Mesorhizobium shangrilense: one gene and its partner. The protein of the gene in region 2 interacts with the protein of the main gene of each other region in a pairwise test. Links are inferred from orthologs where the notes say so. Each region holds a gene or a part of one and is shown on either strand. Other genes may lie near its edges.

Region 1 (5,460 bases), 2.6 Mb from region 2 along the record:
TCGAGCTTCAGGCCGGGACCCATCGTTGTCGACAGCGACACCTTCTTGACGTAGTTGCCCTTGGCGCCGGTCGGCTTGGCCTTGGTCACCGCATCGGCGAAGGCGCGGATGTTCTGGGCGAGCGCCTCGGCATCGAACGACGCCTTGCCGACGCCGCCATGCACGATACCAGCCTTCTCGACGCGGAACTCCACTGCGCCGCCCTTCGACGCCTTGACGGCGCCTGCGACGTCCATCGTGACGGTGCCGACCTTCGGGTTCGGCATCATGCCGCGCGGGCCGAGCACCTTACCGAGGCGACCGACGAGGGCCATCATGTCGGGGGTCGCGATACAGCGATCGAAATCGATGGTGCCGCCCTGGACGATCTGGACCAGGTCTTCGGCGCCAACGATATCCGCGCCGGCAGCCTTCGCCTCATCCGCCTTCGCGCCCTTCGCGAACACGGCGACGCGCACGGTGCGACCCGTGCCGTTCGGCAGATTGACGACGCCGCGGACCATCTGGTCGGCATGGCGCGGATCGACGCCGAGATTCATCGCGACCTCGAAGGTCTCGTCGAATTTCGCCGACGCACGATCCTTGAGCAGCTTCACCGCCTCGTCGAGCGAGTAGGCTTTGTTGCGGTCGATGCCCTCACGGGACTTGGCTACACGCTTTGCGATCTTTGCCATCGTCTCAGCCCACCACTTCGAGGCCCATCGAGCGGGCGGAGCCCTCGACCATGCGCATGGCCGCCTCGACGTCGTTTGCGTTCAGATCCTTCATCTTGGCTTCGGCGATCTCGCGCACCTTGTCGCGGCTGATCTGCCCTGCCTTCGCCTTGCCCGGCTCCTTGGAGCCCGACTTCAGATTGGCGGCCTTCTTCAGGAAGTACGTCACCGGCGGCGTCTTCATGACGAAGGTGAAGGACTTGTCCTGATAGTAGGTGATCACCACCGGGATGGGCGAACCCTTCTCCAGTTCCTGCGTCTGAGCGTTGAACGCCTTGCAGAATTCCATGATGTTGATGCCGCGCTGACCAAGCGCAGGACCGATCGGGGGCGACGGAGTCGCGGAGCCCGCAGCGACCTGGAGCTTGAGCTGGCCGGCTACTTTCTTAGCCATCTCTTTGTCTGCCTTTTCTGATGCCGGATGTCCGGCGGTTGCAGTTCGGTGGTACGGTTCGAATGGCCGGCTAAGCCAACCTCACCTCCCACCACTTCGACGAAGACAACTCGCCCTCGCCCGCTGGCCGGAAATCCGGCCAGGCTTCGATCAGCCCTTTTCGACCTGACCGAATTCCAGATCGACGGGCACCGCGCGCCCGAAGATCGAAACCTCCACCTTGAGGCGCGCACGCTCCTCGTCGACTTCCTGAACGAAGCCATTGAACGAGGCGAACGGCCCATCGGATACGCGCACCTGCTCACCGATCTCGAAGGTGATCGAGGGCTTCGGCCGCTCGACGCCTTCCTGCACCTGATTGAGGATGCGCTGCGCCTCCGATTCCGTGATCGGCACAGGCTTGGCCTTGTCGCCACCGAGGAAGCCCGTCACGCGCGGCGTATTCTTCACCAGAGAGAAGATCTCGTCGGTCAGATTGGCCTTGAGCAGCACATAGCCAGGAAAGAACTTGCGCTCGGCATCGACCTTCTTGCCGCGACGGATCTCGACAACCTTCTCGGTCGGCACCACGATCTGCTCGATCTGATCGCTCAGACCCTTCTGGCGCGCCTTGTTTTCGATGTCCTCCGCGACCTTCTTTTCGAAATTCGAATAGGCGTGGACGATGTACCACCGGGCAGTCATATCGATAATGTCTCCGTAGGACCGGTGTTAGCGCCCAATGCCGAGGATCAGCTCAACGCCAAATGCCATCAGCTGATCGGCAGCAAAGAAGAAGATCATAGCAAGCGCAGCAAAGGCCAGGACCATAGCCGTCGAGATCATGGTCTCGCGCCGGGATGGCCACGTCACCTTTGCAGTCTCCTGCCTTACCTGCTGCAAGAACGTGAAAGGGTTCGTGGTCTTCGATGCCATCTGCCGCTCTGTCTCGCGAGGACCCGTTGATGCCAGGCCTTCTCAGTCTTCCGATGAAGGCGTGAAGCCCCACCATCTCGACGAAACTACACGCGACTTGCGCTTCGTTCCGCCATGCGATTTGGGCGCGTCAAGCTGATCCCTCAGCTCCACGCGCCGCGTGTCCGTCGCGCCTACATAAAGCCGATTCTCGCCACATGCAAGTGCCGAGCTCCGTTTCACGCAAACGCACCGGTTCGGAACCATCCAATCGTCCCGACAACGGCTGTCTCATATGATTCCCAGGCTCGAGGCCTGGCTGGCAGGGGCAGCAGGGCTCGAACCCGCGACCTGCGGTTTTGGAGACCGCCGCTCTACCAACTGAGCTATACCCCTAGTCCGCCGGCTTGCCGACGCGAGCGTGCTTTAACGGGTCTTTGCCGCCGCTTCAAGTCGGAATCTCTGTCGATCGCTCAGTCGCGCGATCGTAAATGCAGTATCTCGCCATCACGGCGATCCAGCCTGCTGCGCGGCGCCGTCGGAGGCGGCCTCGCAGGCGCCTTCCCCGAGAGGACCGGTTCTCCACGACGTTGGCCCCTGCCGGACGCCGATTGCGATTCGGGCCAATGCCTGACGCCTCGACACCGATATGATCGGAGGAAAGTCGCCCGATTCGTTCGTGTTGCGGCCCGCAATGTCAGGATGGCCGACAAGAACGGGAACATGCCGGGCTGCACGGTTGACGGTGCGGGGTCGGTTCCATTTAATTGCGTGGCTCTCGGACATGACGAGAGCCCCTTCCTCCGACAATTCCGGGGTGTGGAAGGATCGTTGTCCGCCGCGGTTTTCTCCATCACGCATAGTTTGAAAGAGTTTTCGATGAAGATCGCCACCTGGAATATCAATGGAGTGCGCGCCCGCATTGGCAATCTGCTCCACTGGCTGCAGGAAAGTCAGCCCGACATCGCCTGCCTCCAGGAAATCAAGACCGTCGACGAGCAGTTCCCCCGCGCCGAAATCGAGGCGCTCGGTTACAACGTCGAAACGCACGGCCAGAAGGGTTTCAATGGCGTCGCGATTCTTTCCAAGCTGAAGTTCGACGAGGTCAATCGCCGGCTGCCCGGCGACGACGAGGACGAACATGCGCGCTTCATCGAAGGTGTGTTCTCCACCGACCAGGGCGCGCTGCGCGTGGTCTCGCTCTATCTGCCGAACGGCAACCCGATCACCGAGGAGCGCAAGTTCGGATACAAGCTGAAGTGGATGGAACGGCTGGAGCGCTGGGCGGAGTCTCGCCTCGATCTCGAAGAGCCCCTTGTACTGGCGGGCGACTACAACGTGATCCCCGAGTCGGTCGACGCCAAGTACCCGCAGCAGTGGGTGAATGACGCCCTCTTCCAGCCCGTGACCCGCCAGTCATTCCGACGGCTCGCCGCGCTGGGTTTCACGGACGCGATTCGCAATGTTACCGACGCCGGCGACACATTCACGTTCTGGGATTACCAGGCAGGCGCGTGGCAGAAGAACAACGGCATCCGCATCGACCATCTGATGCTGTCGCCAGAAGCGGCGAACCGACTGACGTCCGCTTCGATCGAAAAGCACGTCCGCGCCTGGGAAAAGCCGTCGGACCATGTGCCGGTGGCCATCGACCTGGCGCTTTCGGCGCCGGCAGCCTGACGACCACAACCCTGATCGAGACGGAGCCATGTCACTCCTAGATCGCCTCTTCGGCCGCACCCCGACCACAACCGAAGCGTCTCGCGACGGCGCCGGCGTCCCGGGCGGCCTCGCGCAAGAGCAACTCGACGCCGCGGTCGAGTACGCCCGCCATCTTTGGAGAGTCATCGACGAGAAATACGAGCCTATCCTCGCCGAGGCAGAACTGACTTGCATCGTCTGCGGCCACACGGACCGGCGCAGCGGCTATGGCCTGCACCACGACAATTGCGTGTTCGGCGGCGGCGCGCTCGAACGCTACGAATGTCCCGCCTGCGGCTGCATCTTCGGAACCAAGAAATACCTGGACCTATCCGACGCGGCGGTCGATGCCGACTATCGGTTCCTCTACTCCTACTACTCGGAATCCGATTCGACCCCGAATGAGATCCGCACCTTCAATTCCCTGACGCCCAGGCAGGACGGGCTCTATCTCGACTGGGGTTGCGGCGGCATCTGGAGCAAGACCGTCTCCACCCTGCGCGAACGGGGGTTCGATGTCTGGGGTTACGAGCCGAGCGCGCCGACGTCAGGAAACCATGTCGTCCGCTCGCGCGCCGAGATAAGCGGACGCTTCGACGGCATATTCTCAAACAACGTCATCGAGCATTTTCGCGACCCGGTGGCGGTCTTCAGGGATTTCCATGGCCTGTTGAAGGCGGGCGGTGTCATGGCGCACTCCTCACCCTGCTACGACAAGAACTATACCTTCACGCGGTTTCACACCCTGTTTCTGACCGGCCGATCCGCCGACGTGCTCGCCAAGCGCACCGGTTTTGCCGTTGTCGACGAGATTCGGGACGGCGAGTACATCAATGTCGTCTTCCGCAAGGTCGACGACTGACCGACCGCACTGCGATGGCGCTGCCTGCCGCTCCGGCCGATGGGGCCTGCTGATGGCGGAAAGCAGTCTTCCGTGCTAACGTCGTCGCATGAAGACGGCTCTGCTCGGCCTGATCATCCTCGGCGCGCTCGATTTCGCGGTGACGCCGGCGGCAGCCGATTGCAAGTGTCGCGCCAACGGCAAGCTCTTCCATCATGGCGAGGTCGCCTGCCTCAGCCTGCCGACGGGCCAGCAGCTTGCCCGATGCGACATGGTTCTCAACAATTCTTCGTGGCAAAAGGTTCAGGACGGTTGCCCGGAAGCTGCCGCCCAATCGCCTGCCGCGGCATCGCCTCCCGAACCGCATGCGCAGCCGCCCGTGCTTCCGATCGATCCAGCGGCACTCTAGGCTAACCGGGAACGCTTGGCTCAGAGCGACAGCCGCATCAAGGGCCGGTTGTTTGTCTTGCGGTTCACCTCCACGAACCCTGCCCTGTCGAACACGCGCTTCGACCCGACGAACAAACCGACCGAGCTTGCGTCCCGCGACAGCTCCATCGGGCATGCGTCCAGCAGACGCGCGCCGTTTTCCCGCGCCAAGTCGATGCCTGCCGCCACTAGGCGGTGCGTGAGCCCGGCGCCCCTTGCCGTCGATCGCAGAAAGAAGCAGGAGATCGCCCAGACACCATCATCTGCGATTTCGGCGCGGTCCAGCGGCGCGGAGCTGCGCTGGTGGTTGTTCCATTCGGGCACGTCGGCGCGTGGGCCTATCTGCATCCAGCCGACCGCCCGGCTGCCGTCCAATGCCAGCAACCCCGGCGGCGGACCGGCCTCGATGCGACGCCGGATGAAGGCCTTCTTCTCCTGGCTGTTGTTGTCCCGCCGCGCCTTCGGGGACATCCTGAAATAGGTGCACC
Region 2 (5,356 bases):
GCTGCCGCCGTTTCCTCGATGGATCGACGGGTCACGTCGATCATCGGCCAATTGTGGCGGGTGCAGATCTGGCGCGCATAGGTCAGTTCTTCGGTGATGGCCGCTCTGTCGACGTAGTCGGTCGCGTCATAACTCGACGTCGTTCCCAGCATCCGGTTCTGGCGCACCTGGGAAATCCGCTCGGCGGTGGCCACCAGGCCGACGATGAGCGGCCGCCGCGCGTCGACCAGGCTTTGCGGCACCGGAACGCCCAGCACGATGGGAATGTTGGCGGTCTTGATGCCTCTGTTGGCGAGATAGATGCTGGTCGGCGTCTTCGACGTGCGCGAGATGCCGATGAGGACGATGTCGGCCTCCTCGATATCCATCGGCAGCTGACCGTCGTCATGCTCCATGGTGAAGTTCAGGGCGTCGATGCGCCGGAAATACTGGGCGTCGAGCACATGCTGCGCCCCAACGCGCCGGCCTGCCGGCGCGCCGAGATAGGACTGGAACACGGCCAGCACCGGCTCCAGGACGGACACGCAGGGCAGTCCCATCTGCTGGCAGCGTTCGTCTATGGACCGGGCCAGCGCCTGGTCGACGACCGTGTAGAGGACGATGCCCGGCTCGTTCTCGACCTCCTCGAACACCTTCTGCAGCTGCCGCTCGGTGCGGATCAGGGGATAGATGTGCTCGATCGCACGCGCGTCCTTGTACTGCGCGGACGCCGCGCGGCCGGCGGCCAGCAGGGTCTCGCCCGTGGCGTCCGAAATCAGGTGCAGATGAAAGAAGCTCTGGGGTTTGTTCACAGACGATGTGCCCGACCTGTTGAAGGCTGTGGATGGCTCGCCCGAGCTGGTCCCGGGCGGCGCGGCGGACTGTATCAGAACGCCGTTTGTCCACAATTCGAGGCGGCGTGAAGTTCGATGCCCCCATGTGGAGAAGATTGTGGGCTTTCGGAATTATCCACGGAGGCTGGATTCCGGCGACCAATCGCTGGTTGATCAAGTACCTGTCTCTGCTATGCTTTTCAAGCTTGTCCCCAGTGTTCACACTGAGCGCCTGACAAGCGCTTTTCGCCGCGAAATCTCGGTTCTGGCGTCCGAGGCGTGACCTTTTGCCTACTCCCGATTCCAACAGACTCGTAGAATCAGAAGACTCTTTTCAAATAGGATTTTCTTTAAGGCTAGCCGGAAAGGACAACGCGAATTGGCCGGAAAACGGATCGTCGTAGACGTGCTGAACGGGGAAGCGAGCTTCCCTCCTCCGATCTGGATGATGCGCCAGGCCGGACGCTATCTGCCGGAGTACCGGGAGGCCAGACGCCAGGCCGGCGGTTTCCTCGACCTTTGCTACAACCCTGATCTCGCCGTGGAAGTGACCCTGCAGCCGATCAGGCGGTTCGGGTTCGACGCATCGATCCTGTTCTCCGATATCCTGGTGGTCCCGCATGCGCTGGGACGCGACCTGCGCTTCGAGGAAGGCCGCGGACCGTTGATGACGCCGATCCGGGAAGGCGAGGTCGATGAACTCGACGGCGAGGCGTTTCACGTGAATCTCGCTCCCGTCTACGAGACGGTAACCCGCCTGCGGAAGGAACTTCCGGACGAGACGACGCTGATCGGCTTCTGCGGGGCGCCGTGGACGGTGGCGACCTACATGATCGCTGGGCACGGCACGCCCGACCAGGCGCCGGCGCGGCTCTTCGCCTACCGGGCGCCCGAGGCAATGCGACGGCTGCTGAACACGCTTGCGGAGCGGTCGGCGGAATATCTGAAGCGCCAGATCGCGGCCGGCGCAGACGTGGTCCAGATCTTCGATTCCTGGGCCGGCGTGCTCGACGAGGCCTCGTTCGAGGCGTTTTGCATCGAGCCGGTGCGCCTGATCGTCGAGAGCGTGCGCCGCGAGTATCCGGACGTGCCGATCATCGGCTTCCCGCGCGGCGCAGGGGCTCTCTACGACACCTACCGGGCGCGGACGGGCGTGACCGCGCTTGGGCTGGATTGGTCGGTGCCGTGGACGCAGGCGAGAAAGCTGCAGGCCGAAGGGGCGGTGCAAGGAAATCTCGATCCGCTGCGGCTGGTGGCGGGCGGACGCGCGCTCAGCGAGGGCGTCGACGCGATCCTTTCCGAACTCGGCAACGGGCCCCTGGTGTTCAACCTCGGCCACGGGATCACCCCCGAAACGCCGATTGCGCATGTGGAGCAGATGATCGCCCGCGTGAGAGGCGCGTCGGCCAAATGAGGCGGGTGCGATGACCGGAAACGCGGTGACGGGGAGCGGTGGGTCCGCGGCGCGTCGGGCGGCAATCTCGGTCGCTGTCCTCGTCGGGCTGACGGGCGCCCTCTTCCTGCTGGCGCCGGACGGTCTCTATCCGTGGATCAAGGCGCTGCACGTGATCGCGGTGATCTCGTGGATGGCGGGAATGCTCTATCTTCCACGGCTCTTCGTCTATCACGCCGACACTGAGACCGGGTCCGCGCAGTCGGAGACGTTCAAGGTGATGGAGCGCCGCCTGCTGCGCGCCATCATCAACCCGGCGATGATCGCCAGCTGGGCGCTCGGCCTCTGGCTGGCCTGGCGGGTGTTCGGTTTCCAGGGCGGGTGGCTGCATGTGAAGCTCGCCGCTGTCGTCGCCCTGTCGGCCGTGCACGGCTACCTGTCGGGCGCGGTTCGGCGCTTTGCCGAAGATCGCAACGTGAAGCCGGCGCGGCACTGGCGGATGGTCAACGAAATCCCTACATTGCTGATGATCCTCACCGTGATCATGGTGATCGTGAAGCCGTTTTAGGCGCGGCGTCTCGAAATTGGCGGCTTGCTCTTTGCGGGGCGCGGCGCTACAAGCGCATACTTCCCTCCCCGCCTTGCGCACTCGACACATCCGTTCGGGCGTCTTCGGCACGCATCGCGTTGCTCAGGCATATCTTCCTTCGAATCTTCCTTCGACCCGAGACCCTCTCCCATGCAGGAAATGAAACTCCAGGATTTCAAGAACAAGAAGCCCACGGACCTGATCGCGTTCGCGGAGTCTCTTGAGGTCGAGAACGCCAGTGTGATGCGCAAGCAGGAACTGATGTTCGCGATCCTGAAGAAGCTTGCTTCTCAGGACGTCGAGATCATCGGCGACGGCGTGGTGGAAGTGCTGCAGGACGGCTTTGGGTTCCTGCGCTCGGCCAACGCCAATTACCTGCCCGGACCCGACGACATCTACATTTCGCCGTCGCAGATCCGGCGGTTCTCGCTGAAGACCGGCGATACGGTCGAAGGACCGATCCGCAGTCCGAAGGAAGGCGAGCGCTACTTCGCGCTGCTGAAGGTCAACACGATCAATTTCGACGATCCTGAGAAGATCCGGCACAAGATCCATTTCGACAATCTGACGCCGCTTTACCCTACGTCGCGGCTGAAGATGGAGACGGACAACCCGACCGGCAAGGATATCTCGCCGCGCGTGATCGATCTCGTCGCGCCTCTCGGCAAGGGCCAGCGAGCCCTCATCGTGGCGCAGCCGCGCACCGGCAAGACGGTGCTGCTGCAGAACATCGCGCATTCGATCACCGCAAATCACCCCGAGTGCTATCTCATCGTCCTGCTCATCGACGAGCGGCCCGAGGAAGTGACCGACATGCAGCGCTCGGTGAAGGGCGAAGTGGTGTCGTCGACTTTCGACGAACCGGCGGCGCGGCACGTGCAGGTCGCCGAGATGGTGATCGAGAAGGCAAAGCGGCTGGTCGAGCATGGACGGGATGTCGTCATCCTGCTCGATTCCATCACGCGGCTCGGCCGCGCCTACAACACGGTCGTCCCTTCCTCCGGCAAGGTTCTGACCGGCGGCGTGGACGCCAACGCTCTGCAGCGCCCCAAGCGCTTCTTCGGCGCGGCGCGCAACATCGAGGAAGGCGGTTCGCTGACCATCATCGCAACGGCGCTGATCGATACCGGCAGCCGCATGGACGAAGTCATCTTCGAGGAGTTCAAGGGCACTGGCAACTCGGAAATCGTGCTCGACCGCAAGGTGGCCGACAAGCGCATCTTCCCTGCGATGGACATCCTCAAGTCTGGTACGCGCAAGGAAGACCTGCTGGTGCCGCGCTCGGACCTGCAGAAGATCTTCGTGCTGCGCCGCATCCTTGCGCCGATGGGCACTACGGATGCGATCGAGTTCCTCATCGACAAGCTCAAGCAGACGAAGACCAACGCCGACTTCTTCGATTCGATGAACACATAGGCCGATTGGTCGGCCAAGAGCGCTGCCGCACAGGCGGCAGCGCCATCCCTTCGCGGTTCAGAGGCTCACCCTCACCGCCCCGGATTAACCAGATCCGATTCGCCTCCGCAACGATCCATGTGAAGCGCCGCTGCGCTTCGATCCGGGGGCAGAAGCTTTCGCGTGACTCGGTGATTCACGTGTGACACTGACGGCTCAACGCCCGGCGCACTCGGACAAATTGAGGTTGACGCGTGCGTCGCTCGAAGGATCATGTTCGGATCGCCGATGACGCTCTTCAAGGATACCATCTTCGCGCTTTCGAGCGGCCGACTGCCGGCCGGGGTCGCCGTCGTGCGCATATCCGGACCCCAATCTCGATTCGTTTACGAAACGATGATTGGAAGCCTGCCCACTGCCCGGCTTGCCAAGCTTGCCACGATCAGTAACCGCGGCGGCGAGCCGCTGGACCGCGGCCTCGCCCTCTGGTTCGATGGTCCGGCGAGCTTTACCGGCGAAGACAGCCTGGAGCTTCATCTTCATGGCGGCGTGGCTGTAGTCACCGCGGTGCTGCAGGCGCTGGGGGAACTCGATGACGTCCGACATGCGGAACCAGGCGAATTCACGCGGCGCGCTTTCGCACATGGAAAGCTCGACCTGGTTCAGGCGGAGGCGCTGGGCGATCTTGTTTCTGCGGAGACGGAGGCCCAACGACGCTTCGCCTTGCTCAACGCCGAGGGACGGCAGGGCGCTCTCTACCGATCATGGCGCGAACGACTGGTGCATGCGCGCGCCATGATCGAGGCCGAGCTGGATTTCGCCGACGAAGCCGATGTTCCAGGCTCTGTCGCGGACCGGATCTGGCCTGATATGGAGCGGCTGGCACAGGAGATCGCGGACCATTGTGGGCACTTCCGGCGGGCCGAGATGCTCCGGGATGGCTTTGACGTGGTCATCATCGGCGCGCCGAATGCCGGGAAGTCGAGCTTGCTGAACGCCCTGGTGCAACGGGACGTCGCCATCGTATCAAACGAGGCGGGAACGACACGCGACCTCATTGAAGTGGCGCTTGATCTGGAAGGCTACAAGGTTCGCATCACGGACACAGCGGGGTTGCGCGACGCGGAGGGCGCGGTCGAACGGATCGGCGTTGATCGCGCGATCGCC

The links. Proteins that work in one complex are often made in the same cells at the same time.
Region 1: the proteins of rho (region 2) and nusG interact in binary tests that used the Escherichia coli proteins (3 or more experiments, as listed by UniProt). The link is inferred for Mesorhizobium shangrilense from one-to-one orthologs.

What each region holds. Positions count from the first base shown.
Region 1 is NZ_JAQGPN010000001.1:3,394,857-3,400,316, forward strand. Bases 25-2,766 are described here. They hold nusG (transcription termination/antitermination protein NusG), read right to left. Parts: upstream 1,792-2,766; coding sequence 1,258-1,791; downstream 25-1,257. Other genes in these bases: rplA (50S ribosomal protein L1), read right to left, coding at 25-674; rplK (50S ribosomal protein L11), read right to left, coding at 679-1,107; secE (preprotein translocase subunit SecE), read right to left, coding at 1,819-2,022; xth (exodeoxyribonuclease III), read left to right, coding at 2,704-2,766. Also shown: more of rplA, read right to left, coding at 1-24; more of xth, read left to right, coding at 2,767-3,681; PD284_RS16385 (class I SAM-dependent methyltransferase), read left to right, coding at 3,710-4,564; PD284_RS16390 (hypothetical protein), read left to right, coding at 4,653-4,952; PD284_RS16395 (GNAT family N-acetyltransferase), read right to left, coding at 4,973-5,460. UniProt on the Escherichia coli protein: Part of the processive rRNA transcription and antitermination complex (rrnTAC). The complex forms an RNA-chaperone ring around the RNA exit tunnel of RNA polymerase (RNAP).
Region 2 is NZ_JAQGPN010000001.1:743,964-749,319, forward strand. Bases 2,164-5,077 are described here. They hold rho (transcription termination factor Rho), read left to right. Parts: upstream 2,164-2,944; coding sequence 2,945-4,210; downstream 4,211-5,077. Other genes in these bases: hemE (uroporphyrinogen decarboxylase), read left to right, coding at 2,164-2,226; hemJ (protoporphyrinogen oxidase HemJ), read left to right, coding at 2,237-2,773; mnmE (tRNA uridine-5-carboxymethylaminomethyl(34) synthesis GTPase MnmE), read left to right, coding at 4,478-5,077. In the rest of the region: PD284_RS03700 (pyruvate, water dikinase regulatory protein), read right to left, coding at 1-791; more of hemE, read left to right, coding at 1,192-2,163; more of mnmE, read left to right, coding at 5,078-5,356. UniProt on the Escherichia coli protein: Facilitates transcription termination by a mechanism that involves Rho binding to the nascent RNA, activation of Rho's RNA-dependent ATPase activity, and release of the mRNA from the DNA template.